Regions from separate parts of the Streptomyces sp. NBC_01294 genome, predicted to be linked through region 2. Evidence: predicted binding sites of a transcription regulator. Region 2 holds the regulator's gene; the other holds the start of a gene.

Region 1 (14,315 bases), 1.1 Mb from region 2:
GCTGCGGGAGCGGTGGGCGGCGTACGCGGTGGTGCTGCTGATCGGCTGCTGGCTGCACGAGTTCGCGGTGCTGGCCCTGTTCGCCCACGCCTTCACGGCCTGGCGCTCGCGCGGCTGGCGGTGGAGCGCCGCGGCCGTGCTCGTCCTGCTGCTGCCGCTGGCCGTGGTGAGCGCGCGGCAGGCGCAGCAGCAGCTCGGCTGGCTCGGGCGGCCGAGCTGGCAGGACTGGGCGGCGTACGGGGTGGTGGGCGCCGCCGCCCTGCTGCTCGCGCGGGGCGCCGCGAAGGACCTCGTACGGGTGGCGCTTCCCCTGGTCCTGCTGCCGCCCGGGCTGCTGATGGTGATCTCCCTCGTGCACCCCTGGTACGTCGACCGGTACGTGCTCTACGCGCTGGCCGGGCTGGCCCTGCTGGCGGGGGCCCGGCTCGCGTCCGCCCGCGGGTGGTGGCCGTGGGTGCTGGCGGGCGCGCTCCTCGTGCCGTTCGGCATCTGGTCGGTGTGGCTGCGCACGCCCGAGAGCCGCAAGGACGACGCCCTCGCGGTGGCCGCGGTGGTGCGGGAGCGGGCCCGGCCGGGGGACGCGGTGGTGTTCATGCCGTCGCGCAGGCGCGAGTGGCTGCTGTCCTCGCCCGAGGTCTACGGGGAGCTGCGCGACGTGGCGCTGGACCGCAGCCCGGCGGCTTCGCGCAGCCTCCAGGGCGCCGAGCTGTCCGCGGACCGGATCCGCGCGGCGCTGCTCGCCTCGCCCCGGGTGATCGCCCTGCTGGACCCGGCGGGCCAGCCGCTGGACCCGTACCCGGGGGAGGCGGCCAAGCGGGAGGAACTGGCCGCCGGCTTCGACCTGTGCTCGATGACGGAGGCCCGCGGGGCCCGGATCGCGGTGTACGCCCGCCCGGGCGGCTGCGGCGCCTGAGCCCTGCGGGCCGGCTCGACCGGGCAGGGCCTGGCCCCGGCGGTCCGGTGCCGCGCCGTCTCCCGGGGCTCCGCCCCGGACCCCGCGCCTCAAACGCCGGCGGGGCTGGGTGTTGCGGCCTGGTCGGCGTGTGGCGGGGGCGGGGCTGGTTCGATTTCGTGGGCTTCCTGGCCCGGTGGCCGGGTGCCGCGCCGTTTCCCGGGGCTCCGCCCCGGACCCCGCGCCTCAAACGCCGGCGGGGCTGGGTGATGCGGCCGAGGGGGCAAGGGAGGCTCGGGGCAGGGTGGTTGTGGGGCCGGTGAAGTCGGGCTGGAGGATGGGGCGACCGCTTCGTACAGCCGGCGGGCCGGGCCGACCCAGCGGGCGGGTGCGGTGCGCCGGGCCTTCAGGAGGTGCCGTATGCCCACGTACCAGAGCCCCGCGTCCCGCGAGCCGGGGCCCGGACGGGCCGAGCCCGGACAGCGCGAGTCCGGTGGGGGCGAGACCACAGGGGCCGTGCCCAACGCAGCCGGGGCCGCAGGGGCCGAGCCCGGTGCGGCCGCCGCCGGGGCCCTCCGCGGGGGGCCCGGGCCGTTGGTCGGGGTCGGGTGGTTGGCCGAGCGGATCGGGATGCCCGGGCTGGTGGTCTTCGACGCCTCCGTCGGCGCCCATCGCGGAGCCGCTCGCAGGATCCCCGGCGCCCGGCCCTTCGACCTCGACGGGGCCCTGTCCGACCACGACGCGCCCGCCCCGCACACCATGCCCGGGGCCGCGGAGTTCACCGAGGCGGTGCGGGACCTGGGCGTCGACGACTCGGACACCGTCGTCGTGTACGACGGCGCCGGCCTCTACTCCAGCGCCCGCGCCTGGTGGATGCTGCGCGCCATGGGCTTCGACCGGGCCGCCGTCCTCGACGGCGGACTGCCCGCCTGGACGGCCGCCGGCCTGCCCGTCGAGGCCGTCGGCCCGGAGTACGGCGGCCCGCGCGGCTCCTTCACCGCCCGGCCCCGCGCCGGGTTGCTGGTCGACGCCTACACCGTCGCGCGGGCCCTGGCCGACCCGGCCGCGGCCGTCCTCGACGCCCGCACCCGCGAACGGTTCGCCGGCACCGCCCCCGAACCCCGCCCGGGGCTGCGGGGCGGCCACATGCCGGGCGCGGTCAACCTGCCGTTCGCCGACCTCCAGGGCCCCGGAGGGCTGATGCGCCCCGCCGGCGAACTCCGCGCGGCCTTCGAGGCGCTGACCGGGGACCGGGAGCGGCTCTACTTCAGCTGCGGCTCCGGTGTGACCGCCTGCGTGCTGGCCCTCGGCGCCGACCTCGCCGGGTACCGGGAGATCGCGGTGTACGACGGCTCCTGGAGCGAGTGGGGCCTGCCCTCCCCGCTGCGCCCGGTGACCACGGACCTGCGCACGACGGGGGGTTAACCCCACCGAGAGGCCGGGTACGGGCCTCATCGGCCGGGCGTCGATCCGTCGTCAGAATCGGTTCATGACCACTCACGCCTCGTCACACCGCCTCGTCCGCACCGCGATCGCCGCCCTCGGGGCCGGGTTCCTCCTGGCCGGCTGCTCCCTCTCCGACGGCTCCGTCGTGGACGGGCCGAAGAAGACGGTGACCGCCGATGCCACGGTCACCGAGGCCGTCACCGCGGTGGAGGTGACGGACGCCCGGTCCGGCTCGATCGAGGTCACCCCCGGCAACGGCCCCGGCGTCACGGTCCGCCGTACCGTCCACTACCGCGGGGACACCGTCCCCACGCCCGGCCAGCAGGTCAGCGCCGGCGTGCTCACCTTCTCCAACGGCTGCACCGGAAGCTGCTACATCGACTACCGCCTGGAGGTACCGGCCTCCGCCACGGTCAAGCTGGAGAGCAGCAGCGGCCGCCTCACCGTGACGGGCGTGGCGGCCGCCGAGCTGGAGGCCGACTCCGGCGAGGTCCGGGCCGAGCGCATCGCGGGCCCGCTGAAGATCCGTACCTCCTCGGGCGGCGTCAGCGCCACCGGCCTGTCCGGCACGAGTGCTGACGTCCGATCGGACTCGGGCGACACCCACCTGGGCTTCGCGAAGGCCCCGACCTCGGTCAAGGCCGAAACCTCCTCGGGCGGCGTCACCCTGGAGGTCCCCCCGGCCCCCTACCGGCTCGACGTCTCCACCGCCTCCGGCGCCCGCGACATCCGGTCGGCCTCGGACCCCTCGGCGTCCTCCAGCCTCGCGGTGAAGACCTCCTCGGGCGACATCCGCATCTCCGCCGTGTGACGGACGTCACGGGGGCGGTGGCCGAGTGCCGTAGCGGGCCTGCGGTTGGCGAAACCGCCAGCCAACCGCCTGGGGCAGCCGCGACAGGCACACCCGCGGCCGTTCGCCCCGGGCGAACGGGTGTTGGGGAACATCGGGAGGCGCACATGCATTGAGTCGGCATAGCTCAACTTCACTGCCGGAGGGAAGATCATGGCTTCGACGTCCGTAACGCTCACCCTGCCCGTGCTGCCGCTCGACGACGAGGTCGTGCTGCCTGGAATGGTGGTTCCGCTGGACCTGTCCGACGCCGAGGTGCGCGGGGCCGTGGAAGCGGCCCAGGCGGCGGCGGGCAGCGGGAAGCCCCGGGTGCTGCTCGTGCCGCGGGTCGACGGCAAGTACGCCGGGACCGGGGTGCTCGGGACGGTCGAGCAGGTGGGCCGGCTCTCCGATGGCGATCCCGGCGCGCTCATCCGCGGCGTCGGCCGCGTCCGGATCGGGGCCGGGACCACCGGCCCCGGGGCCGCGCTCTGGGTCGAGGGCGAGACCGTCACCGAGCAGGTGCCCGACCCGCTGCCCGGGTCGGTCGCCGAGCTCGTCAAGGAGTACAAGGCGCTCGCCACCAGCTGGCTCAAGAAGCGCGGCGCCTGGCAGGTCGTGGACCGGGTCCAGCAGATCGAGGGGGTGTCGGCGCTGGCCGACAACTCCGGCTACTCGCCCTTCCTGACCGTGGCCCAGAAGGTCGAACTGCTGGAGACCGCCGACCCGGTCGCCCGCCTGAAGTTCGCGGTCAAGGCGCTCAGCGACCACCTCGCCGAGCAGGACGTGGCCGAGTCCATCGCCAAGGACGTCCAGGACGGCGTCGAGAAGCAGCAGCGGGAGTTCCTGCTGCGCCGCCAGCTGGAGGCCGTGCGCAAGGAACTGCGCGAGCTGAACGGCGAGAAGGACGGCGAGGAGTCCGACGACTACCGGGCCCGCGTCGAGGCCGCCGACCTCCCCGAGAAGGTGCGGGAGGCCGCGCTCAAGGAGGTCGAGAAGCTGGAGCGGTCCAGCGACCAGTCGCCCGAGGGCTCCTGGATCCGGACCTGGCTGGACACCGTGCTGGAACTGCCCTGGAACGAGCGCACCGAGGACCGGTACGACATCCAGGGGGCCAGGGCGGTGCTGGACGCCGAGCACGCCGGGCTGAGCGACGTGAAGGACCGCATCACCGAGTACCTCGCCGTCAGGAAGCGGCGCAGCGAGCGCGGCATGGGCGTCATCGGCGGGCGGCGCGGCGGTGCCGTGCTCGCGCTCGTCGGACCTCCCGGGGTCGGAAAGACCTCCCTCGGGGAATCAGTGGCCCACGCCATGGGCCGCAAGTTCGTCCGGGTCGCGCTCGGCGGCGTACGGGACGAGGCGGAGGTGCGCGGACACCGCCGGACCTACGTCGGCGCCCTGCCGGGCCGGATCGTCCGCGCCATCAAGGAGGCCGGGTCGATGAACCCGGTGGTGCTGCTCGACGAGATCGACAAGGTGGGCTCCGACTACCGAGGCGACCCGGCGGCCGCCCTGCTGGAGGTCCTGGACCCGGCCCAGAACCACACCTTCCGCGACCACTACCTGGAGGTGGAGCTCGACCTGAGCGACGTGGTGTTCCTGGCCACGGCGAACGTCCTGGAGGCCATCCCGGAGGCGCTGGCCGACCGGATGGAGCTCGTCCGTCTGGACGGGTACACCGAGGACGAGAAGGTCGTCATCGCACGAGACCACCTGCTGCCGCGCCAGCTGGAGCGGGCCGGGCTCGCCACCGACGAGGTGGTCCTGGAGGAGGACGCCCTGCGCAAGCTGGCCGGGGAGTACACCCGCGAGGCGGGCGTGCGCACCCTGGAGCGGTCCCTCGCCCGCCTGCTGCGCAAGGTGGCCTCGCAGCACGAACTGGGCGAGCGCGAACTGCCCTTCCGGATCGGTGCCGGCGAGCTGCGGGGCCTGATCGGGCGCCCGCACCACGTGCCGGAGTCCGCCCAGGACCCGGCCGAGCGGCGTACCGCGGTCCCCGGTGTGGCCACCGGCCTCGCGGTGACCGGCGCGGGCGGCGACGTGCTGTTCGTGGAGGCCTCGCTGGCCGACCCGGAGACGGGCGCGGCCGGTCTGACCCTCACCGGCCAGCTCGGCGACGTCATGAAGGAGTCGGCGCAGATCGCGCTGAGCTTCCTGCGCTCGCACGGTGCGGAACTGGAACTCCCGGTCGCCGACCTGAAGGACCGGGGCGTGCACATCCACTTCCCGGCGGGCGCCGTGCCCAAGGACGGCCCGAGCGCGGGCATCACCATGACGACCGCGCTCGCCTCGCTGCTGTCCGGGCGGCAGGTGCGCACGGACGTGGCCATGACCGGTGAGGTCTCGCTGACCGGGCGCGTCCTGCCGATCGGCGGCGTCAAGCAGAAGCTGCTCGCTGCGCACCGGGCCGGGCTGACCACCGTCATCATCCCCAAGCGCAACGAGGCCGATCTGGACGACGTACCGGCCGAGGTGCTGGAGGGGCTGGAGGTGCACCCGGTGACGGACGTGCGCCAAGTCCTGGAGATCGCCCTGGACCGGGCGGAGGTGGCGGTCACCGCCGCCGCGTGACGGCCGGCCGCACGGCCCGGCATCCCGCTCCGGCGGGGTCCCGGGCCGTCGGCCTGCCCGCTGCGAAATACTGGTCCCGCACCGAACCGAGGTGCCACACACCATCGAAGGAGCGGGACGTGCACGGGAGTGAAGACCAGGAGTTCCTTGCCCTGGAGCGGGAGCTGTCCGTCTTCCTCCGGCGGGCCCGCGCCTCGTCCGGCGAGATGGCCCGCGAGCTCCACCCCGAGCTGGAGCCGGCCGCGTACGGGCTCCTCGTACGCCTGGAGGCGGCCGGACGGCAGCGCGCCACCGAGCTCGCCGCCTACTTCGGGGTGGGCAAGGCCACCATGAGCCGGCAGTTGCGGGCCCTGGAGGTCCTGGGGCTGGTGGCCCGCGAGCCGGACCCCGCCGACGGGCGGGCCTTCCTGGTCGGCCTCACCGAGGAGGGCCGCGAGCGGTTCCTGCGGGTACGGGGCGCGCGGCGCGAGCAGTACATGCGCAAGCTCGCCGACTGGGACCGCGGCGAGGTCGCGGAACTGGCCCGGCTGCTGAACCAGTTGAACGCGGGAGCGGAGTAGGGGAGCCGACCGCCGGGCGTGCCGGGATCACCGGCCACCGGCGGAGGCCGGCGCGCGGCGTGGCCGGGTTACGGAGCCGCGCCCGCGGAGGCTTCCGCGGCGAACCGCGGCTACAGCTCCGCGTAGACCGCCGACGCGTCGTCGTGCCGCTTGTACCGGCCCGACGGGCGGGCCGGGTCGGACTCGATGGCGCGGACCCGGCCGATCAGGCCCTGCGCGCCCTCCTTCCGCAGCACCGTCAGGCAGTCGGCCCAGTCGCCCTCCCCGAACGTGTCCGTCCACCGGCTCGCCCCGTCCGTGAGCGCGGCCACCGCCCGCACCTGCCCCCGCGGCGTGCGCCCGGTCACCGCCCGGGCCGCCACCGCGGGGTCCGCGGCCGCCGTGAAGAACCCGCCCTCCGCGTTGCGCAGGGCGTCCGTCGCGGCCACCGAGCCCAGCACCTCCCGCGGGATCCGGTCCAGCCGGTCGTCGAGCACCGCGGTCACCTCGCCCCCCGGCGCCTGGAGGAGCAGGACGGAGTCCGAGAGCACGAGGTGTTCCACGTACGCCTCGTCCCAGCGGACCAGGACGACCGTCGCCTGCGGGGTGCGGGGGTGAGAAAGGTCACACGTGTCGTGATGGGCTTCGGCCGTGGCGCGGACGGACTCGGCCAGGATCCGGTCCAGCGGCATGTCCCGTCGCGATCCCGACAGTTCGGTCAGTCGCCCGCCGAGCCGGGCCGCGAACCACGGCACTCCGTGCACGCAGCCGTCCTCGCCGCGCGGCGGCGTGACCCCGTCCAGGACGACCAGGACGCCGCCGCCCGAAGCGGGGATCGCGGCCGACACCCAGTCCTCATTGGGGCGTTCCTGGTGGCCGGGGGCCGAGGCGAGGTCGATGCGCATGCCGGCATTCTGCCGGGCGGCGGGCGGAAGGCGGGCTCAGGTCCGTACCGGAGCGGGAGGGGCGGGCGGGCCCGCCCGCGGACCGTTCGTCCGCGGGCCGGGAAGACCCGGGCGGCAGGGAGGGGGCGGGGGTGGGGATGTGGGCGGGCATACTGCCAAAGCCCGTATCGATCTTTCAACCACCTGTCCACGACGGTGCTCTGGGGCGGGGTGTCCGAGTTGGTCGCCAACTTATTCGTGATGTTCACTCGTTCGAGTGGCCGGGTGGGCGATGTGCGGCTCTCTCCCCAACACGCTGCAAAGGTCTGAGGCGGTACGAGGGGGCAGGGGGCGTTTACTTGTTGACCGGCCGTTACCTCGGCCACACGAGTAGACGAGAAAAAGCACACGTACAGGATTGCGAGCACCGGTGCAGAAGAAGCGGTCTCGGAAGAACGGCACCGCCGCCGACGGCCCGGCCCCCGCAGGACGTCACGTCCGCGTGCGCAGCCGGCTGGTCGTCGGCGTCGCCGTCGCAGGGCTCACGGTCCTGGCGGCCGGAGCCCCCGCCGTCGTCACCGCCGCGAGGGAGCTGAACGACTCCCAGCGGCTGGTCTCCCTCGCGGAGCAGACCGGGCAGATCCTCACCCTCGCGCACGTCCTCGCCGACGAGCGCGACGCCGTGGTCGAGTACGCCGCCAAGGGGCGTCCGGGCGCCGCCAAGGGCGCCCTCCAGGAACGCATCCTGCGCACCGACCGGCAGATCTCCGAGGCCGCGACCGAGGTGGACGAGCCCCTCGCCATGGCCCTCGCCCGCGTCGCGACCGTCCGTACGGAGGCCATCGACGGCAAGGGCACCGCCCTCGCCACCCACCAGGCCTACACCGGCGTCATCACGGAACTCCTCGCCCCGGGCGACCGGCTCGCCGAGCTCACCCCGCCGCGGGCCGAAGCCGCCCTCACCACCACCCGTCCGCTGGCCCCGCTCGGCCAGGCCGTGGAACAGGCCTCGGCCACCCGTGGACTGCTGCTCGCCGCGCTGGCCGTCCCCCGCGGTGAGCAGCTCCCCAACTCGGCCGCGGTCGACGAACTCACCACCGCCGCCCAGCGTGCGCGCGTACGGGAACTGGGCGCCCTGGACGACTTCGCGCGGGCCGCACGGCCCGACGTGCGCCAGACCCTCACCGCCACCGTCACCGGCCCCGAGGTCAAGACCGCCGAGGACTACCTCAAGCGGCTCACCGACCGGCCCACCCTGACGACCGCCGACCGCAGGACCGACGGCGCCGCCGTCGGCACGGCGCTCACCGCCCGCATCGACCGGATGCGGACCGTGGAGTCCACCCTCGCGGGCCAGCGGGCCTCCGCCCTCGCCTCCCTGCGCGACGACGACGTGACCCGACTGGAGATCATGGTCGCCCTGCTGGGCGTGCTGTTCCTGGTCGCCGTCGGCTTCTCGACCGCCGTGGCGCGGTCGCTGACCCGGCCGCTGTCGGTCCTGCGGCGCGGCGCGGAGCGGCTGGCGACGCCGGAGGGCTCGGTCGAACCGGTGCGGTTCACGGGCCGCAACGACGAGTTCGCCGAGGTCGTGCGCCATCTGAACGCGGTGCGCGACCAGACGGTCTCCCTGCACACCCGGATCGCCGGACTCGACGCCGACCGGCGCCGGATCATCGGCCGCAACGAGGCGCTGAACTCCAGCCGGGAGGTGCTGGAGGAGGAGCTGTCGAAGCTGCGGGCGGGGCTGGAGGAGCACCGCCGCGTCATGTCGACGACCTCCGTCTCGCTGTCCCTGCGGACCCTCGGCCTGGTGGAGCGCCAGCTCGCGGTGATCGAGGAGCTGGAGTCCAAGGAGCAGGACCCGGACCGGCTCGCGACCCTGTTCAAGCTGGACCACCTGGCGACCGTGATGCGCCGCCACAACGAGAACCTGCTGGTCCTGGCCGGTCAGGAACACGGCCACGGGCAGGGCCTGCCGGTACCGCTGGTCGACGTGATGCGGGCCGCCGTCAGCGAGATCGAGCGCTACGAACGCGTGGACCTCGCGGCGCTGCCCTCCTACACCCAGGTCGCGGGGCACGCGGCCGACGACATCTCGCACGTGCTGGCCGAGCTGCTGGAGAACGCGACGACGTTCTCGCCGCCGGAAGTCAAGGTGAAGGTGTCCGGCCGGCTGCTGGACTCCGGTGAGGTGGTCCTGTCCGTCGTGGACGAGGGCATCGGGATCACCGGGGACCGGCTGGAATCGCTGAACGCCCGCCTGTCCACGCCCGAGGCGTACGACGAGGAGTCCGAGGCGGAACACGGCCTGGGCCTCGGCCTGTACGTGGCCGGGCGGCTCGCGGCACGGCACGGGGTCACCGCGGAGCTGCGCGCCCCGCAGTACGGTGGGACCGAGGCCCTGGTGGTCGTCCCGGCGGCGCTGCTGCCCGCCACCCCGCCGGTCTCGCCCGTCCACACCCTGGCCACGCCGGGCGCGCCCGCGCTGCGCCTGCCGGGCGTGATCGCGGAGGCGAACGAGAACACGCTCCCGGCCCGGCCCCGCGGCGCGCATGCCGCTGGCCCGGAGTCGGGGCCGGAGCCGGTGTCGGAGTCGCCGTTGGAGTCGGAGTCGGAGTCGACGTTGACGTCGGAGCCCGAGCCCGAGCTGGAGCCCGAGCTGGAGCCGGAGTCGGAGCAGGAGTCGAAGCCCGTCCCGGTCGACATGGCCACCGCGCCGGACGAGCAGGCGTCCCTCGTCCCGGCTCCGGCCGACGAAGCGGTGCTGCCGCCTGCCGAGCAGGTCTTCACCGTTCCGGCTCCGGCTCCGGTCGTGGAGGGGCTGCCGCCTGCCGAGCAGGTGTTCGTGGTGCCTGCGGTGGCTCCGGTCGTGGAGGGGCTGCCGCCTGCCGAGCAGGTGTTCGTGGTGCCTGCGGTGGCTCCGGCCGAGGAGTTGCTCGCGCGGGTCGTCCCGGACGCGGATCCGGCTGTCTTCGGGGTGCCGGATTCCGGCGAGGGGGTCCCGGCCGTGGCGGGCGATGCCGACGCGGTGCTGCCGCCTGCCGAGCAGGTGTTCGTGGTGCCTGCGGTGGCTCCGGCCGAGGAGTTGCTCGCGCGGGTCGTCCCGGACGCGGATCCGGCTGCCTTCGCGGTGCCGGATTCCGGCGAGGGGGTCCCGGCCGTGGCGGGCGATGCCGACGCGGTGCTGCCGCCTGCCGAGCAGGTGTTCGTGGTGCCTGCGGTGGCTCCGGCCGAGGAGTTGCTCGCGCGGGTCGTCCCCGACGCGGATCCGGCTGTCTTCGGGGTGCCGGATTCCGGCGAGGGGGAGCCGGCCGCGGCGGGCGATGCCGCGCGCGTGGCCGACGTACAGGACATCGAGCCGGAGGCCGACCCGCACCGTCACGCCCCGGCCGAGGGGAACTGGCTCCCCCGCCAGGGCAGCCACCCCACCGACCCCGCCGACAGCGCCGACAGCGCCGAGGCCGTCACCGACAAGGGCCTGCCGAAGCGGACCCCGCGCACGGTCCCGGCCAAGCGGGTGGCCCGTGACGACGCACCGCCCGAGCCGCCGCGCCGGGTCGACGCCGACGAGCTGCGGCGCCGGCTGGGCGGCTTCTACCAGGGGGCCCAGGACGGCCGTCGCGTCGTCGCCGCCGAGCTCGCGCAGGACCACGCGCAGGACCACGCGCAGGGCCAGGGGAAGGACCGCGCGCAGGGCCAGGGCCAGGGGCAGAGCAAGACCGACCAGGGGGACAGCGCACAGGAGGCACGCACATGACCGCGCCCAGTACGTACGGACTGAGCACCCAGGCCCGCAATCTGCAGTGGCTGCTGACCGACCTGGTCGAGGAGGTGCCCGGCGTCAACTCCGTCGCCGTCGTCTCCTCGGACGGGCTGCTGCTCCTGTCCTCCGACCCCGGAGCGGGCGCGGGCGAGCCGGAGACCAAGCCCAAGGCCAAGGGCCCGCGCGGCGCGTCCGCCGACCTCGCCACCATCGTCTCCGGCATCGGCAGCCTCACCACCGGCGCCGCGGCCCTCATGGACAGCGGCGCCGTCAAGCAGACCATGGTGGCGATGGAGCACGGCTCCGTCTTCGTCATGGCCATCAGCGACGGCTCACTGCTGGGCGTGCACGCCACGCCCGACTGCGACATGAGCGTCGTCGCCTACCACATGGCCCTGTTCGTCGGCCGAGCCGGCCACGTCCTGACCCCCGAAGTCCGCAGCGAGCTGCGCCAGTCGATGGAGAACACCCCGTGAGGAGACCGGCCTCCGACCGCCTCCCGATACGCGGCGCCGACCGCCGTACCGCGCGCGTCCGCCCGTACTCCCTGACGGGCGGCCGCACCCGCTTCACCCAGGTCCTGCACGTCGAGACCTTCGTCGCCGCCCTGGAGACCAAGGCCTCGGAGACGCAGAAGCCCGACCGGATGCCCGAGATGCCCGCCATCGTCGAGGTCTGCCGCCGCATGCGCACGATCGCCGAGATTGCCGCGCTGCTGAAGCTGCCGCTCGGCGTGGTCCGCGTCCTGGTCAGCGACCTCGCGGACCAGGGCAGGATCCGCGTCTACGGAACGGGCCACGGCACCGGTCGTCCCGAACGCGCGCTGCTGGAAAGGGTGCTCAGTGGCCTTCGCCGTCTCTGACCAGCCGGTCTCCGGGGCCGTGGACGACGAGCCGGTCCAGCCCTGGCAGTACGACCGCTCCCGCGCGCCCGTCGCCGTCAAGGTGCTGGTCGCGGGCGGCTTCGGCGTCGGCAAGACCACGTTCGTGTCCTCCGTCTCCGAGATCACGCCGCTGCGGACCGAGGCGGTGATGACCCAGGCGAGCGCCCCGACGGACGACCTGTCCGGGACGCCGGACAAGAACACGACCACCGTCGCCATGGACTTCGGCCGCGTCACCCTCGACGACGACCTCGTCCTGTACGTGTACGGCACCCCGGGCCAGGAGCGGTTCTGGTTCATGTGGGACGACCTGGTGCGCGGGGCCATCGGCGGCCTCGTCCTGGCCGACACCCGCCGGCTGCGCGACTGCTTCCCGGCCCTCGACTACTTCGAGACCTGCGGGCTGCCGTACGCCGTCGCCGTCAACCACTTCGAGGGCTCGCAGTCGTACGAGCCCGAGGACGTGCGCGAGGCGCTCAGCATCCCGCCGCACGTGCCCGTCGTGATCATGGACGCGCGGCGCCGCCACACCGTGGTCGAGTCCTTGCTGGCGCTGGTCGGCCACGCCCTCGACACCACGCCGGAGTAGGGCAACTCCCAAAGACTTCCGAACGAAGCACTCCCGAACGAAGCACTCCCGAACGAAGCACCCCGAACACAGCGCCCCCGAACAGAGAACGTGAGAGATGCGCAAGATACTTGTCGTAGGAGCCGGCCAGTCCGGTCTCCAGCTCGCCCTCGGACTCCAGTCGAAGGGGTACGAGGTCACCCTCATGTCCAACCGGACCGCGGACGAGATCCGCACCGGGCGGGTCATGTCCACGCAGTGCATGTTCGACACGGCGCTCCAGCACGAGCGGGACCTCCAGATCAACTTCTGGGAGCAGCAGGCCCCGAAGATCGAGGGCCTCGGCGTCTCGGTCGCCGCCCCCGACGCCACCCGCGCCATCGACTGGCTCGGCCGTCTCAAGGGCCACGCGCAGTCCGTCGACCAGCGCGTGAAGATGGCCGGCTGGCTCGACACCTTCGCGCAGCGCGGCGGGCAGCTGGTCATCCACGGCGCGTCCGTCGCCGACCTCGACTACTTCTCCCGTACGTACGACCTGGTGCTGGTCGCCGCCGGCAAGGGCGAGCTGGTCTCGATGTTCGGGCGGGACGCGGCGCGTTCCCCGTACGACGCCCCGCAGCGCGCGCTGGCCGTCTCCTACGTGCACGGGCTCGGGCCGCGCCCCGAGCACCCGGAGACGGAAGCGGTCCGCTGCAACCTGGTGCCGGGCGTCGGCGAGCTGTTCGTCATGCCGACCCTGACCACCTCGGGCCGGGCGGACATCCTGTTCTGGGAGGGCATCCCGGGCGGTCCGCTGGACGTCTTCAACGGGGTCAAGGACCCGTCGGAACACCTGGCGCTCACGCTGGAACTGATGGAGAAGTTCACGCCGTGGGAGTACGCCCGGGCGACGAAGGTGGAGCTGACGGACGCGGGCGGCACGCTCGCCGGCCGGTACGCGCCGGTGGTCCGCAATCCGATCGGCCGCCTCCCGGGAGGGGGGCTCGTCCTCGGCGTCGCGGACGTGGTCGTCGCCAACGACCCGATCACGGGCCAGGGATCGAACTCCGCCGCCAAGTGCGCGGCCTCGTACCTCTCCTCGATCCTGATGCACGGGGACAACCCGTTCGACGAGGCGTGGATGAAGGCGACCTTCGACAAGTACTGGTTCACCACGGGCAAGCCGGTGACCCAGTGGACGAACGCGATGCTGGGCGTCCCGCCGGAGCACGTACTGAACCTGATCGGCGCGGCCGGGCAGCTCCAGCCGGTGGCGAACCGATTCGCCAACGGCTTCGACAACCCGGCCGACTTCGACGCGTACTTCTACGACCCGCAGGACGCGGCGGACTACCTGGCCGAGGTGACCTCGTCCGTGTCCGCGTCCGTGTCCGCTCCCGTGTCCTCGTCCGAGGGCGCCTCCTCGGCGGAGTAGCCGGTGTCGTCCCCCGCCGCCGCCTCGGGCAGCGGCGGAGGGGTGAACTGCGCCAGCGGGGTGCCGTCCGGGTCCGGGCGCACGGCGCCGAGCAGCGGATTCGCGGCGATCGGCGAGACCTTGACCTTCGCCCCCGGCCGCGGCGCCTGGATCACCTTGCCGTCGCCTACGTACAGGCCCACGTGCGTGGCCTTGGGGAAGTAGACCACCAGGTCCCCCGGCCGCAACTGCTCCAGCGGCACCTTCGGCAGTTGGGCCCACTGCTCCTGGCTGGTCCGCGGGATGGCGCGCCCGGCGTGCGCCCAGGCCTGCGAGGTGAGGCCGGAGCAGTCGAAGGACCCCGGGCCCTCGGCGCCCCAGACGTACGGCTTGCCGATCTGGGCCGCCGCATACGTGAGGGCCGCGCCGCCGGCCGCGGTGGGGGTGCCGGTACGGGTGGGAAGCCGGCCGGAGTCCACCAGGTCCCGCTGCGCCGCGGCGGTGGTCTCGGCCTCCTTCGCGCCGAGCCGGACGAGCTGCGCGGGGG
Region 2 (14,315 bases):
GCTCCCGGAGGCTGACGGTGCTCTGGCGGCAGGACGTGTCTGGTGAGGTGAGCGCTGTCCTGTCGGGGCAGCCGCTGTGGCGGGACTCAGATGACAGCGGAAGGCGTGCGATGCCCAACCCGACACTCCAATGGGTCACTTATCGCACGCGAATGGCACGCCGGGCCGGAGGGGTCTAGACAACGAAGAAGGCCCAGGTCGCTGACCTGGGCCTTCGTTCAAGAGCGGATGACGGGAATCGAACCCGCGCTATAAGCTTGGGAAGCTCATGTTCTACCATTAAACTACATCCGCGCAGAGGGCCAGTTGCCTGGAGCCCTAGCGTTGCACACTCTACCTCATGATCGACCCCCGGTGAATTTGCCGCGGGGTCGTTGTCGTGTGTGGTGTGCACGGAGGCGTGTGGGGGCGGGAGTTGGGGCGTACCGTGGGGGTGCGGAGCGGCGGCTGGAGTGGGTGCCGATCATCCCCTAATGTGGCGATTCGTCGCAGTACGGCTCGTTGGGGAAAGGGACTCGATGGAGCACACCGTCGTCCGTTGTGCCGAAGGGCACGTTTTCAGTACCGCCTCCTTCCCGCTGCAGCACCTCGGTGCCGGCCGGATCGGGCCCGGGCGGCTGCTGCGGTGTCCGCGGTGCGCGCGGTTGCGGCACGCCGTGCCCGTGGGTGGCACGAAGCGATAGCGGCAGGGCCAGGCGCGCGGATCGCCCCTCTCGATTGGGGGTGGCCCGCGCGCTCTGCGTATCCTCGGGACGTGCTTCTCTCTGACAAAGACATCCGGGCCGAGATCGACAGCGGACGGGTCCGCATCGACCCGTTCGAGGAATCGATGGTGCAGCCCTCCAGCATCGATGTACGTCTCGACCGGTTCTTCCGGGTGTTCGAGAATCACCGCTACGCCCACATCGATCCCGCGGTCGAGCAGCCCGACCTGACGCGGATGGTCGAGCCCGAAGGGGACGAGGCGTTCATTCTGCATCCGGGTGAGTTCGTCCTCGCCTCGACGTACGAGGTCGTCTCGCTGCCCGACGACATCGCCTCCAGACTGGAGGGGAAGTCCAGCCTGGGTCGCCTCGGCCTGGTGACGCACTCGACCGCCGGGTTCATCGACCCCGGGTTCTCGGGCCACGTGACCCTGGAGCTGTCGAACCTCGCGACGCTGCCGATCAAGCTCTGGCCGGGCATGAAGATCGGACAGCTGTGCATGTTCCGGCTCAGCTCGCCCGCGGAGTTCCCGTACGGCAGCGAGCGGTACGGATCCAGGTACCAGGGGCAGCGCGGACCGACCGCCTCGCGCTCCTTCCAGAATTTCCACCGCACCCAGGTGAGGCACGAGGCATGAGTGACGGAGTACGCGAGAACCTCGACTACGAGGGGTTCGGACGCGCAGTGCGCGAGCTGGCGCAGACGATCGCCGACGACGGCTACGAGCCCGACATCATCCTGAGCATCGCCCGCGGCGGGGTCTTCGTCGCCGGCGGGCTGGCGTACGCGCTCGACTGCAAGAACATCCACCTCGTGAACGTGGAGTTCTACACCGGCGTCGGCACCACGCTGGAGATGCCGGTCATGCTGGCGCCCGTGCCCGAGGCGATCGACTTCACCGACAAGAAGGTCCTCATCGCCGATGACGTGGCCGACACCGGCAAGACGTTGAAGCTCGTCCACGACTTCTGCCTGGGCCACGTCGCCGAGGTGCGCTCCGCCGTCATCTACGAGAAGTCCCACTCGCTCGTGAAGTGCGAGTACGTGTGGAAGAAGACCGACGAGTGGATCAACTTCCCCTGGTCCGTCGAACCGCCCGTCGTGAAGCGCGAGGGTCAGGTCCTCGACGCGTAGGCCGCCTACGGCACACGGCAAACGGCACACGGGAAGGGCCCGCCGCGCAGACAGTGCGCGGCGGGCCCTTTCGCTGTCGTGTGTCTGTGCGCGGGCCTGGGCTAGATCGTGCCCAGCTTGATGATCGACAGCAGCGCGATCAGCTGGATCGCGGACGCGCCCAGTGCCTTCGGCCACGGCAGGTCGTGCGACTTGCTGATCAGCGAGGTGAAGAGCGCTCCGGCCGCGACCCAGGTGGCCCAGCCCAGTACCTGGACGACCATGTTGTCGCCGCCGAGGAACACGGCGAACAGCAGGCGCGGCGCGTCCGTCACGGACATGACCAGCATCGACAGGCCCACGGTCGGCTGCCACGTGCCGTCGCCGCCCATCTGGCGGGCCAGGGTGTGCGTGACCGCGCCCAGGATCAGTCCGCAGATGACGAACGCCACGCCGGCGGAGAGGACGATCGGGACGGCCTTCGACAGGGTCGCGTTGATCACGTCCTCGCGGGCGTCGTCGAGGCCGAAGACCGCGAGGAGCCCGTAGAGGAAGGTCACGACCAGCGCGGGACCCCAGACGGCGTAGTCGCGCATCTGCAGGAAGGTCTGCCCCGGCCGCGTCACGATGCCGCGGAGCAGTTCCTTCCAGTGCAGCCGGGGCCCGGCCGGCGCCGCAGCGGCCGCGCCCGCCTGGTAGGTCGCGCCCTGGCCGTACGGGTCCTCACCGACCGCGAAGACCTGGGTGTGCCCCGGGTTGTCGTTGGTGTAGCCCCCGCCGCCTCCGTGGCCGTACGGGGGCTGCTGCGCGTGCGGCGGCTGCTGCCCGTACGGGTCGAAGTACTCCGGCTCGCCGTGGCCTCCGGCGTTCGGCTGCGGCCACTGCTGCTGCGGTGGCGGGCCGCCGACGGGAGGGTAGGGCTGCTGGCCGTACGGCGGCGGTTGCTGCTGACCGTACGACTGCTGCTGCTGCGGGGGTTGTTGCGGAGAGCGGTTGTTGTTCCGGCCGCGTCCGATCCTGAATCCAGCCACGTGATCGAACGTACCTGGTCCGGCGGACTCCGGTGGCCGGGCGGCCGGAAGAGCCACCCTTTGCGGCTGACCTGTGACATCCCTTAGGGGATCCCCGAGGGGCTGTCCCCACCCCCTGCCGCGCCGCGTCGCATGTCCGGTTTAAGTGACTGCGCAACAGTTTGCTGCTCTTCGTTACGTTTCCGGCGGAATATGCACATGTTGAGTCCGTAGCTTCGTGGCTGTCGCCGCCCCACCGTACGAACGAGCACGAGGAAGAGCCCCATCATGCGCAGCAGCCGCCGCACCACCCTCCGTACCGCCGCCGTCGTCACCGGCGCGGCCGCCGTCCTGGCCCTCCCGGTCGGGTCCGCCTTCGCGGACTCCCGGCCGTCCCGGAGCCGGAGGTGCTGCCGGGCATCGAGCAGCCGGAGGTGAAGAAGGAGAGCTCGGTGCGGATCGGCATGCCCGACGGGCGGATCGCCAAGCTGGTCGACGGACCGAACGGCAAGCGCGTCGAGATCTCCATGCCGAACGGCAGCGCCCTCGGCGCGATCGACCTGAAGCGCCCGAGCACGCAGAACGATGGCTGGACGTACAAGCTCGTTCAGGACGGCAAGCGCGTGAAGTTCGTCGTCATCGACGGCAAGGGCGGTGGGAACAGCTGGGTGTACGACTTCAACGGCCGGCTGATCGAGAAGTACACGGTCGACGGGGCGAAGAAGGACGTCGTGAGGAAGGACGTCAACATCGTTCCCAAGGGCGGTGTGAAGGCCGGTGCGGAAGGGGTCACGCCGTCGGAGGGCGAGAACCCGATGCTGCTCGCCGCGGGCGGCGGCATGGCCTCGGCGGGTGCGGCCGGGCTGGGTTTCGCCCTGCTGCGGCGCCACCGCGCGGGCGACGGGGGCTGAGCCCGTCCCCGAACGCCGGAACGGCCGGTCCCCCGAGTGGGGGACCGGCCGTTCCGGCGTGTTGCGGGATGACCTACTTGCCGTCCTCGGGCTTCGCCTCGGCCGCCTCCGGCTCGGCCGGGGTCTCGGCCTCCGCCTCCGGCTTGGCGTCAGACTTCGTCTCCGCCTCCGGGGCCGCCTCGGCGGCAGCTTCCGCGTCCGCGTCGGCCTTCGTCTCGGCCTCAGGAGCCGCCTCGACGGCAGCCTCCGCGTCGGCCTCGGCCTCGGCTTCCGCCTTGGCCTTCGCTTCCGCCTCTGCCTCAGCCTTGGCCTTCGCCTCGGCTTCCGCCTTAGCGGCGGCCTCCGCAGCAGCCTTCGCCTTGGCTTCGGCTTCCGCCTCGGCCTTCGCCTTGGCTTCCGCCTCCGCCGCAGCGGCGGCCGCAGCGGCCTCCGCCTCCGCCTCGGCCGCAGCGGCCGCGAGCTCCGCCTCCGTCGGCTCCGGGGCCTTCACCGACTCCAGCAGCAGCTGCGCCACGTCCACGACCTGCACGGACTCCTTCGCCTTGCCGTCGTTCTTCTTGCCGTTGACCGAGTCGGTCAGCATGACGAGGCAGAACGGGCAGGCAGTGGAGATGATGTCGGGGTTCAGGGACAGGGCCTCGTCGACACGCTCGTTGTTGATGCGCTTGCCGATCCGCTCCTCCATCCACATCCGCGCGCCACCGGCGCCACAGCAGAAGCCCCGCTCCTTGTGGCGGTGCATCTCCTGCTGCCGCAGCCCCGGCACGGCCGACATGATCTCGCGCGGCGGCGTGTAGACCTTGTTGTGCCGGCCCAGGTAGCACGGGTCGTGGTAGGTGATCAGGCCGTCGACCGGCGTCATCGGCGTGAGCCGGCCCTCGTCGATCAGGTGCTGGAGCAGCTGCGTGTGGTGGATGACCTCGTACTCGCCGCCCAGCTGCGGGTACTCGTTCGCGATGGTGTTGAAGCAGTGCGGGCAGGTCGAGACGATCCGCTTCGCCGACTTCGGCTTCTTCGTCTCCGGGTCGTCGTCGTCCTCGCCGAACGCCATGTTCAGCATGGCCACGTTCTCCTGGCCCAGCTGCTGGAACAGCGGCTCGTTGCCCAGGCGGCGCGGCGAGTCACCGGTGCACTTCTCGTCGCCGCCCATGATCGCGAACTTGACGCCCGCGATGTTCAGCAGCTCCGCGAAGGCCTTCGTGGTCTTCTTGGCCCGGTCCTCCAGGGCGCCTGCGCAGCCGACCCAGTAGAGGTAGTCGAACTCGGAGAGGTCCTCCGCGTCCTTGCCGATGATCGGGACCTCGAAGTCCACCTCCTTGGTCCACTCGACGCGCTGCTTCTTCGCCAGGCCCCAGGGGTTGCCCTTCTTCTCCAGGTTCTTGAGCATCGTGCCCGCCTCCGACGGGAACGCGCTCTCGATCATCACCTGGTAGCGGCGCATGTCGACGATGTGGTCGATGTGCTCGATGTCGACCGGGCACTGCTCCACGCACGCACCGCAGGTCGTGCAGGACCACAGCACGTCCGGGTCGATGACGCCGTTCTCCTCGGCCGTGCCGATCAGCGGGCGCTCGGCCTCGGCGATGGCGGCGGCCGGGACATCCTTCAGCTGCTCGGCCGTGGCCTTCTCGTTGCCCTCCATGTCCTTGCCGCCACCGGCCAGCAGGTACGGGGCCTTGGCGTGCGCGTGGTCGCGCAGCGACATGATGAGCAGCTTCGGCGACAGCGGCTTGCCCGTGTTCCAGGCCGGGCACTGCGACTGGCAGCGACCGCACTCCGTACACGTGGAGAAGTCGAGGATGCCCTTCCAGGAGAACTGCTCGACCTGCGAGACGCCGAAGACGTCGTCCTCGCCCGGGTCCTCGAAGTCGATGACCTTGCCACCGCTGGTCATCGGCTGGAGCGCGCCGAGCGCGACCGCGCCGTCCGCGTTCCGCTTGAACCAGATGTTCGGGAAGCCGAGGAAGCGGTGCCAGGCGACACCCATGTTGGTGTTGAGCGAGACCACGATCATCCAGATCAGCGAGGTGCCGATCTTGATCATCGCGGTGAAGTAGATGGCGTTCTGCAGCGCGCTCGCCGAGAGCCCCTCGAAGGCCAGGACCAGCGGGTACGAGACGAAGTACGCCGGCTCGTACGAGTCCACGTGGTGGATCGCGCCCTCGAGGCCGCGCAGGCACAGGATCGCGAGGCCGATGGTGAGGATGACGTACTCGACGAAGTACGCCTGCCAGGCCTTCGAGCCGGTGAAGCGCGACTTGCGGCCGGCCCGCGAGGGCAGGCTGAGCAGGCGGATCACCATCAGGACGACGATGCCGACGACCGTCATCAGGCCGATGAACTCGATGTACATCTCGAACGGCAGGAAGCCGCCGAGGATCGGCAGCACCCAGTCGGCCTCGAAGAGCTGGCCGTAGGCCTGCGCCAGGGTCGGCGGCAGCGTCAGGAAGCCGATCGCGACGAACCAGTGCGCGAAGCCGACGATGCCCCACCGGTTCATGCGGCTGTGGCCGAGGAACTCCCGGACGAGGGTGAGCGTTCGGGCCTTCGGGTCGTCCGTGCGGCTGCCGGCCGGCACGGCCTGGCCGAGCTTCACGAAGCGGTAGATCTGCGCCACGGCTCGGGCGAGCAGCGCGACGCCGACCACGGTCAGGACCAGCGACACGATGATCGCGGCGAGTTGCATGGGAGGGCTCCTCGGGCGGCACTTACTAAGCGGTAACTTATGAAGTCAAGGCTTGAGGTTACCCATTCCCGACGCCGCAATGTAGCTGAGCGTGCGGTGATCTGTGTCGCTCAGGCGACCCTTTGCCGGTACGCCGCACGCGGGGTCTGCGCCAGGATCGCGAGGTCCATCCCGAGCCAGTGGTTCTCCACATAATGCCGGTCCAGCAGAGCCATCTCCTCCCAGGGGAGGTCCGAGCGCGCACTCACCTGCCACAAGCCGGTCATTCCGGGGCGTACGAAGAGCCGGTCGGGGCGGTCCGTACGGGCCTGCGGGCGCGGCCCGACCAGTGACATCTCGCCGCGGAGCACGTTGAGCAGCTGGGGGAGGCCGTCGAGGGCGCAGCGGTCCAGGGCCGCGCCGAGCCGGCCGGTGTCGGCGGTGCGCAGCCGCCACGTGCGGAAGGGCCGTCCGGCCAGGCCGGCGGCGGGGTCCCGGATGAAAGGCCGGCCGCCCTGGGTCGCGTACAGCAGTGCGGTGATGGCACCGAGTGGCAGGCCGAGCACGGCGAGCAGGACCACTGCCCCGACGAGGTCGAGCACCCGCTTCGCCGGTGGGGCGGCGGGTACCCGTACCCGCGGAGCGGTGAGTGTGAGGGGCATGCCAGCACCGTGCCGTACGCCTCCGGCGGTCTTGCGGTGGCGCGCGGCCGGGGTGCCCCGTTCGGCCCCGGCTCCGCCGTCAGGGCTCCGCCCCCCGAACCCCGCTCCTCAAACGCCGGCGAGGCTGAAATGCAGCCCCTCCGGCGTTTGAGGAGCGGGGTCTGGGGCGGAGCCCAGGAGGGCTGGGCCGCGCCCGGGTCCTCAAGATTGCGCGTAAGTGCGACCTAAAGGTTGAGCCGACCCGACTCAGCTCTGTTGACGCAAGCGCAGCGATGCGGCATGGTTGAGTCTGTTCCACTCAAGTCAGCTGGAGGAATCGAAATGGCACGTGCGGTCGGCATCGACCTGGGCACCACTAACTCCGTCGTCAGCGTTCTGGAAGGCGGCGAGCCCACCGTCATCACCAACGCCGAGGGCGCCAGGACCACGCCGTCCGTCGTCGCCTTCGCCAAGAACGGTGAGGTCCTCGTCGGCGAGGTGGCCAAGCGCCAGGCGGTCACGAACGTGGACCGGACCATCCGCTCCGTCAAGCGCCACATGGGCACTGACTGGAAGATCAACCTGGATGGCAAGGACTTCAACCCGCAGCAGATGAGCGCCTTCATCCTGCAGAAGCTGAAGCGCGACGCCGAGGCGTACCTGGGTGAGAAGGTCACGGACGCGGTCATCACCGTCCCGGCCTACTTCAACGACTCCGAGCGTCAGGCGACGAAGGAGGCCGGTGAGATCGCCGGCCTGAACGTCCTGCGCATCGTCAACGAGCCGACGGCCGCCGCCCTGGCCTACGGTCTCGACAAGGACGACCAGACCATTCTCGTCTTCGACCTCGGTGGCGGCACCTTCGACGTGTCGCTCCTGGAGATCGGCGACGGTGTCGTCGAGGTCAAGGCCACCAACGGTGACAACCACCTCGGTGGCGACGACTGGGACCAGCGCGTCGTCGACTACCTGGTGAAGCAGTTCGCCAACGGCCACGGCGTCGACCTGTCCAAGGACAAGATGGCGCTCCAGCGTCTGCGCGAGGCCGCCGAGAAGGCGAAGATCGAGCTGTCCTCCTCCACGGAGACCACGATCAACCTGCCCTACATCACGGCTTCCGCCGAGGGCCCCCTGCACCTGGACGAGAAGCTCACGCGCGCCCAGTTCCAGCAGCTGACCGCGGACCTGCTCGACCGCTGCAAGAACCCGTTCCACAACGTCATCAAGGACGCGGGCATCAACCTGTCCGAGATCGACCACGTCGTCCTGGTCGGCGGCTCCACCCGCATGCCGGCCGTCGCCGAGCTCGTCAAGGAGCTCACCGGCGGTCAGGACGCCAACAAGGGCGTCAACCCGGACGAGGTCGTCGCCCTCGGCGCGACCCTCCAGGCGGGCGTGCTCAAGGGTGAGGTCAAGGACGTCCTGCTCCTCGACGTGACCCCGCTGTCCCTCGGCATCGAGACCAAGGGAGGGATCATGACCAAGCTCATCGAGCGCAACACCACGATCCCGACCAAGCGGTCCGAGATCTTCACGACGGCCGAGGACAACCAGCCGTCCGTGCAGATCCAGGTCTACCAGGGCGAGCGCGAGATCGCGGCGTACAACAAGAAGCTCGGCATGTTCGAGCTGACCGGCCTGCCGCCGGCCCCGCGTGGCGTCCCGCAGATCGAGGTCTCCTTCGACATCGACGCGAACGGCATCATGCACGTCACGGCCAAGGACCTCGGCACGGGCAAGGAGCAGAAGATGACCGTCACCGGCGGCTCTTCCCTCGCCAAGGACGAGGTCGACCGCATGCGCCAGGAGGCGGAGCAGTACGCGGACGAGGACTCCCGTCGCAAGGAGGCGGCCGAGTCCCGCAACCAGGGCGAGCAGCTCGTCTACCAGACGGAGAAGTTCCTCAAGGACAACGAGGACAAGGTCCCGGCCGACGTCAAGACCGAGGTCGAGACCGCCGTCTCCGAGCTGAAGGAGACGCTCAAGGGCGAGGACACGGCCGAGATCCGCACCGCGACGGAGAAGCTCGCCGCAGTCAGCCAGAAGCTCGGCCAGGCGATCTACGCCGACGCCCAGGCCGGCCAGGCGGCCGGTGGCGCCGCCGGTGACGCGGGCCAGGCCAAGGCCGACGACGACGTCGTCGACGCCGAGATCGTCGACGACGAGAAGCCGAAGGGCGGCGCTGCCTGATGTCGGAGGAGACCCCGGGCTTCGATGAGAAGCCCGAAGTCCCCGCCGACGCCGCTCAGGACGACGCCGAACCGAAGGCCGCCGACTCCGCCGACAAGGCGGAGGGGGCGGCCCCGGCCGGGGACATCGCGCAGGACGTAGCCCTGCTGGCGCAGCTGGACCAGGCCCGTACCGCGCTCTCCGAGCGCACCGCGGACCTCCAGCGGCTCCAGGCGGAGTACCAGAACTACCGCCGCCGGGTGGAGCGGGACCGGATCACCGTCAAGGAGATCGCGGTCGCCTCCCTCCTGACGGAACTGCTCCCGACCCTGGACGACATCGGCCGGGCGCGGGAGCATGGCGAGCTGGTCGGCGGCTTCAAGTCGGTGGCCGAATCGCTGGAGACGGTCGCCGCCAAGATGGGTCTGCAGCAGTTCGGCAAGGAGGGCGAGCCCTTCGACCCGACGATCCACGAGGCCCTGATGCACTCGTACGCGCCGGATGTCACCGAGGACACCTGCGTGGCGATCCTTCAGCCGGGGTACCGGATCGGCGAGCGTACGATCCGCCCCGCACGGGTCGCGGTGGCCGAGCCCCAGCCGGGTGCGGCCCCCAAGTCCCCGGGCTCCGACGCAGCGGTCGCGGAAGGCGAAGCGCCGTCGGACAAGGACGCGGATGCCCCCGACAAGGGCTGATGCACCACATGTAGAGGCACGAGAGGAGGGACACCGGGGATGAGCACGAAGGACTTCGTCGAGAAGGACTACTACAAGGTCCTCGGTGTCCCGAAGGACGCCACCGAGGCCGAGATCAAGAAGGCGTACCGGAAGCTCGCACGCGAGTTCCACCCGGACGCCAACAAGGGCGACGCCTCCGCCGAGGAGCGCTTCAAGGAGATCTCCGAGGCGAACGACATCCTCGGCGACGCGAAGAAGCGCAAGGAGTACGACGAGGCGCGCGCCCTGTTCGGCAACGGTGGCTTCCGCCCCGGGCCGGGCGGCGGCGGCTCGTTCAACTTCGACCTGGGCGACCTCTTCGGGGGCACGCAGCAGGGCGGCGGCGCGGCCGGCGGCTTCGGCGGCGGCATCGGCGACGTCTTCGGCGGCCTCTTCAACCGCGGCGCCGGCGCCGGTGCGGGCACCCGTACCCAGCCGCGCCGCGGCCAGGACGTCGAATCGGAGGTCACCCTCTCCTTCACGGAGGCGGTGGACGGGGCCACGGTCCCGCTCCGGATGTCCTCCCAGGCCCCCTGCAAGGCGTGCTCGGGCACCGGCGACAAGAACGGCACCCCCCGGGTGTGCCCGACCTGTGTCGGCACCGGACAGGTCTCGCGGGGCAGCGGCGGCGGCTTCTCGCTGACCGACCCCTGCGCGGACTGCAAGGGCCGCGGCCTGATCGCGGAGACCCCCTGCGACGTCTGCAAGGGCAGCGGGCGCGCCCGCAGCTCCCGCACCATGCAGGTCCGGATCCCGGCGGGCGTCTCCGACGGCCAGCGGATCCGGCTGCGCGGCAAGGGCGCGCCGGGCGAGCGCGGCGGTCACGCCGGCGACCTCTACGTCGTGGTGCACGTCGGCGCCCACCCGGTGTTCGGCCGCAAGGACGACAACCTGACCGTGACCGTGCCGGTGACGTTCGCGGAGGCGGCGCTGGGAGCCGACATCAAGGTCCCGACCTTGAACGGCCCCTCGGTGACGCTGAAGCTGCCGCCGGGCACCCCCAACGGCCGCACCATGCGGGCCCGCGGCAAGGGCGCGGTCCGCAAGGACGGATCCCGCGGCGACCTGCTGGTGACGGTGGAGGTCGCGGTCCCGACCGAGCTGTCCGACAAGGCCCGCGAGGCGCTGGAGATGTACCGCGAGGCGACGGAGTCCGAGGACCCGCGCTCCGCGCTGTTCGAGTCCGCGAAGGGAGCATGACCATGGACGGCCGCCGACGACAGTCCTCCCGCCTGGGCGGGGGCTACCAGCTCACCGACGAGACCCCGGTCTACGTGATCTCGGTGGCCGCCCAGCTCTCGGGCCTGCATCCGCAGACCCTGCGCCAGTACGACCGTCTCGGTCTGGTCTCCCCGGACCGTACGGCCGGCCGCGGCCGGCGCTACTCGGCCCGCGACATCGAACTGCTCCGCACGGTGCAGGCGCTGTCCCAGGACGAGGGCATCAACCTGGCGGGCATCAAGAGGATCATCGAACTGGAGAACCAGGTCGCCGCGCTCCAGCAGCGCGTGGCCGAGCTCTCCGCGGCGGTGGAGGGCGCGGCGGCCACGCTGCAGGCCCGCGAGGCCCAGGTGCACGCCTCGTACCGGCGCGACCTGGTCCCGTACCAGCCTCCGCAGCCGGGCAGTGCCCTGGTGGTCTGGCGGCCCAGCCCTAAGCGCCCGATGGACTGACCCGGTCGCTGCACCCGGTCCCTGTGCACTCCTCCAGGCTCCGCCCCTCCCAGGGCGGGGCCTGAGGGCTTTCTAGAGGCCTTCCCGGTCCCGGTCCGGGTCCCGGTCCTGCTCCGGCTCCCGGTCGTGCTCCTGGTGCGCGTCCGCGTCCATGTCCGCATGCGCGTCCGTGTCCGGGCCGGAGGGCCGGCCCAGGATGCCGGACTGGGCGATGAGGTAGCCGAGCTGGGCGCGGCTGCCGCTGCCGAGGGTGGTGGCGAGCTTGGCGATGTGGGCGCGGCAGGTGCGGACGTTCATGCCGAGGCGGCGGGCGATGGCCTCGTCGACGTGGCCCTCGATGAGGAGCTGGGCGATGGTCCGCTGCACGCCGGAGATCCCGCCTGGGGTGCTGCGGTAGGTCACTTCCTCCTGCAGCGGCACGGCCCGGTGCCACAGCTGCTCGAACACCTTGATGAGGTAGTCGACCAGGCCCGGGTGGCGCAGTTCCAGTGCGACCCGGCGGTCGTCGCTCACCGGGATGAAGGCGACCGTGCGGTCGAAGATGATGAGGCGTTCTATCAGCTCTTCGAGGGTGCGGATCTCCACCTTGCCCGTGGAGATCCGGTCCACGTAGGCGAGCGTGCCCTGGCTGTGCCGCGCGGTGTGCTGGTAGAGGGTCCGTATGCTGACCCCGCGGTCGATCAGCGGCTGGTCCCGCTCCAGGGCCTGCGTGAGGGCCACGGAGGGCCGGGCGCCGCCCGGTTGGACCGTCAGGACCTCGGTGTGGCATTCGGCCGTCGCGAGGTTCAGGGCGGCGTTGATCCGCTCGAAGCCCTCCAGCACCGTGATGGCGTGGGTGTTGGCCGGGCTCTGTGCACTGATGGCGAGGAAAGGCTCGAAAGTGTCGGTGAGATCTACAGCGCTGCGTCGGCGGTCCTGGATCTCGCGTTCAATCGGATGGAGCCGTTGAGCCAAAGCGACGGACGGGGGAACCGGACGCAGTTGGTTCGCGTCATCCGGGTCGGGCTGCAGAAGAGCGAATTCAAGCAGGCAGGGGGCGTTCTGGATCTCGCCCCGGGCGATCCGGCCGGTGCTCAGTGCAGTCGCGTAGAGCCTCGTTCCCTCGGTGCACATGGACGTGACGGGGTGGGGATGTGTCGGGTTTGTGTCGTTCCGTGTCAAATCTCCACCCCCCAGGGTCCTGAACATGCAAGAACATGATGCATCGTCCCTGTGGCATTGACGTGCCTGAATGAGCCATCGTCTGTCACGCGGGGGAGAGGATTCCATCAAGTGAGGACGAAGCCGACCATGTACAAGAGAATGCTTCGCTCGGTGCTTGCCATAGGTTTCTCCGCCGTTGCGGTTTTTGGGGCAGTCAGCGCCGTCGAAAGTGACGCGGGGAGCGCTAGGGACGGTCAGGGATCGAGCCTGACGAGCACGGAGTTCGACACAGGCTGGACGACGGCGCCCGTGGGCAAGTACGCGGACACCGGTTGGACCAGCGGCCCGCTGGACGACGGGAAGGCCGATACAGGCTGGACCGACGCTCCTGTGACGGTGTCCGCATGACCCCCGACGATCGCGGCTTCCGCCGCGAGATGGCCTCCGCCTACCGATCGGGCTGGCAGTTCATCGATCTCGCCACGGCCATCCCCCACCCCGGCGACTCGGTGATGGTCACCCTGTTCGGCCAACCGATCGTCGTCGTGCGCGAGGAGGACGAGGACGTACGTGCCTACCGGTGCCTGCGCCGCCCGCGGGGCGCGCCGCAGCCCGTCCGCTGCGAGGTGCGCTACGGAATGGTCTTCGTCAATCTCGATCAGCGCGATCACCAGCTCTTCGAACCCGATATCACCACCGCCACCCCCCGCAGTGCCTGAAGCGATTCCCCCGTCGTTGCAGATCGCTCAGGCGCTACCCCCACACAACGGCGCCATCGTGGACCTGACCACGATGGCGCCGTTGTGATGTCCGCGTCCAGTGCCTGAACCGGACAAGATGAAGGATCAACGGCTCAGGCGCGCCCCATGGCCCGGTCCAGGATGATCTCCATGACGACCCGGTCGGGATTGGGTGCCGGCGTGCGCCCGTAGCGCTCCGCGTAGCGCGCCACCGCGTCGGCGACCGACGCCGCGTCCGTGCGGATCACCGCACGCCCTTCGAGGGTGGCCCAGCGGCGCCCCTCCATTTGGCAGACCGCGACCCGCGCCCCGCCCGGCTGCGCGGCCTGCGCCGCCAGGACGTTGCGGACCTTCTTGCTGTGCTTGTTGCTGATCACCCGCGCCAGCCCGGCCTCCGGGTCGTACGTCACGCCCACCGGCACCACGTGCGGGGTGCCGTCGGGGCGCGGGGTGGTCAGCGTGCAGACGTGCCGCTCCCGCCAGAAGGCGAGGTACTCGGGCGTCGGGTTGAGTACGTCAGGGGACATGGCCCGAAGGGTACGGCCCGATGGTGTCCTCAGCTGCCTTGAGTGGAATAGACTCAACTTTGCATACGCTGATTCTGTCAGAGTTCGTCAGAGTGAGTTCTGTACCCTCCGGAGAGGAGAAGACGCAGTGGACGCCGAGCTGACCAACAAGAGCCGGGACGCGCTGAACGCGGCCACCAGCAGGGCCGTCAAGGACGGCCATGCGGATCTGACCCCCGCGCACCTGCTGCTGGCCCTGCTCGCCGGCGAGGACAACGAGAACGTCATCGACCTGCTGGTCGCCGCCGACGCCGACCAGGCCG

Evidence for each region. Region 2 encodes HspR, which represses chaperone genes until heat shock. Its sites were predicted from a motif close to TTGAGNNNNNNNNNCTCAA; they were not measured.
Region 1: lon (endopeptidase La) is a predicted target of HspR. The motif match lies at 3,301-3,319, and genes of this name have one in related genera.

What each region holds. Positions count from the first base shown of each region.
Region 1 covers NZ_CP108423.1:2,671,131-2,685,445, reverse strand. The annotation lists gene OG534_RS11795 (glycosyltransferase family 39 protein) at 1-913, shown strand, start outside; gene OG534_RS11790 (sulfurtransferase) at 1,313-2,317, shown strand; gene OG534_RS11785 (DUF4097 family beta strand repeat-containing protein) at 2,382-3,149, shown strand; gene lon (endopeptidase La) at 3,342-5,738, shown strand; gene OG534_RS11775 (MarR family winged helix-turn-helix transcriptional regulator) at 5,858-6,298, shown strand; gene OG534_RS11770 (protein phosphatase 2C domain-containing protein) at 6,409-7,182, opposite strand; gene OG534_RS11765 (sensor histidine kinase) at 7,592-10,918, shown strand; gene OG534_RS11760 (roadblock/LC7 domain-containing protein) at 10,915-11,400, shown strand; gene OG534_RS11755 (DUF742 domain-containing protein) at 11,397-11,786, shown strand; gene OG534_RS11750 (GTP-binding protein) at 11,767-12,396, shown strand; gene OG534_RS11745 (styrene monooxygenase/indole monooxygenase family protein) at 12,494-13,789, shown strand; gene OG534_RS11740 (C40 family peptidase) at 13,705-14,315, opposite strand, start outside.
Region 2 covers NZ_CP108423.1:3,802,215-3,816,529, reverse strand. The annotation lists tRNA gene OG534_RS17125 (tRNA-Gly) at 224-294, opposite strand; gene dcd (dCTP deaminase) at 755-1,342, shown strand; gene OG534_RS17115 (phosphoribosyltransferase) at 1,339-1,839, shown strand; gene OG534_RS17110 (Yip1 family protein) at 1,941-2,849, opposite strand; gene OG534_RS17105 (hypothetical protein) at 3,236-3,739, shown strand; gene OG534_RS17100 ((Fe-S)-binding protein) at 3,813-6,425, opposite strand; gene OG534_RS17095 (sugar transferase) at 6,536-7,066, opposite strand; gene dnaK (molecular chaperone DnaK) at 7,388-9,235, shown strand; gene grpE (nucleotide exchange factor GrpE) at 9,235-9,909, shown strand; gene dnaJ (molecular chaperone DnaJ) at 9,949-11,130, shown strand; gene OG534_RS17075 (heat shock protein transcriptional repressor HspR) at 11,133-11,603, shown strand; gene OG534_RS17070 (helix-turn-helix transcriptional regulator) at 11,676-12,791, opposite strand; gene OG534_RS17065 (hypothetical protein) at 12,894-13,154, shown strand; gene OG534_RS17060 ((2Fe-2S)-binding protein) at 13,151-13,465, shown strand; gene OG534_RS17055 (pyridoxamine 5'-phosphate oxidase family protein) at 13,600-14,013, opposite strand; gene clpB (ATP-dependent chaperone ClpB) at 14,141-14,315, shown strand, end outside.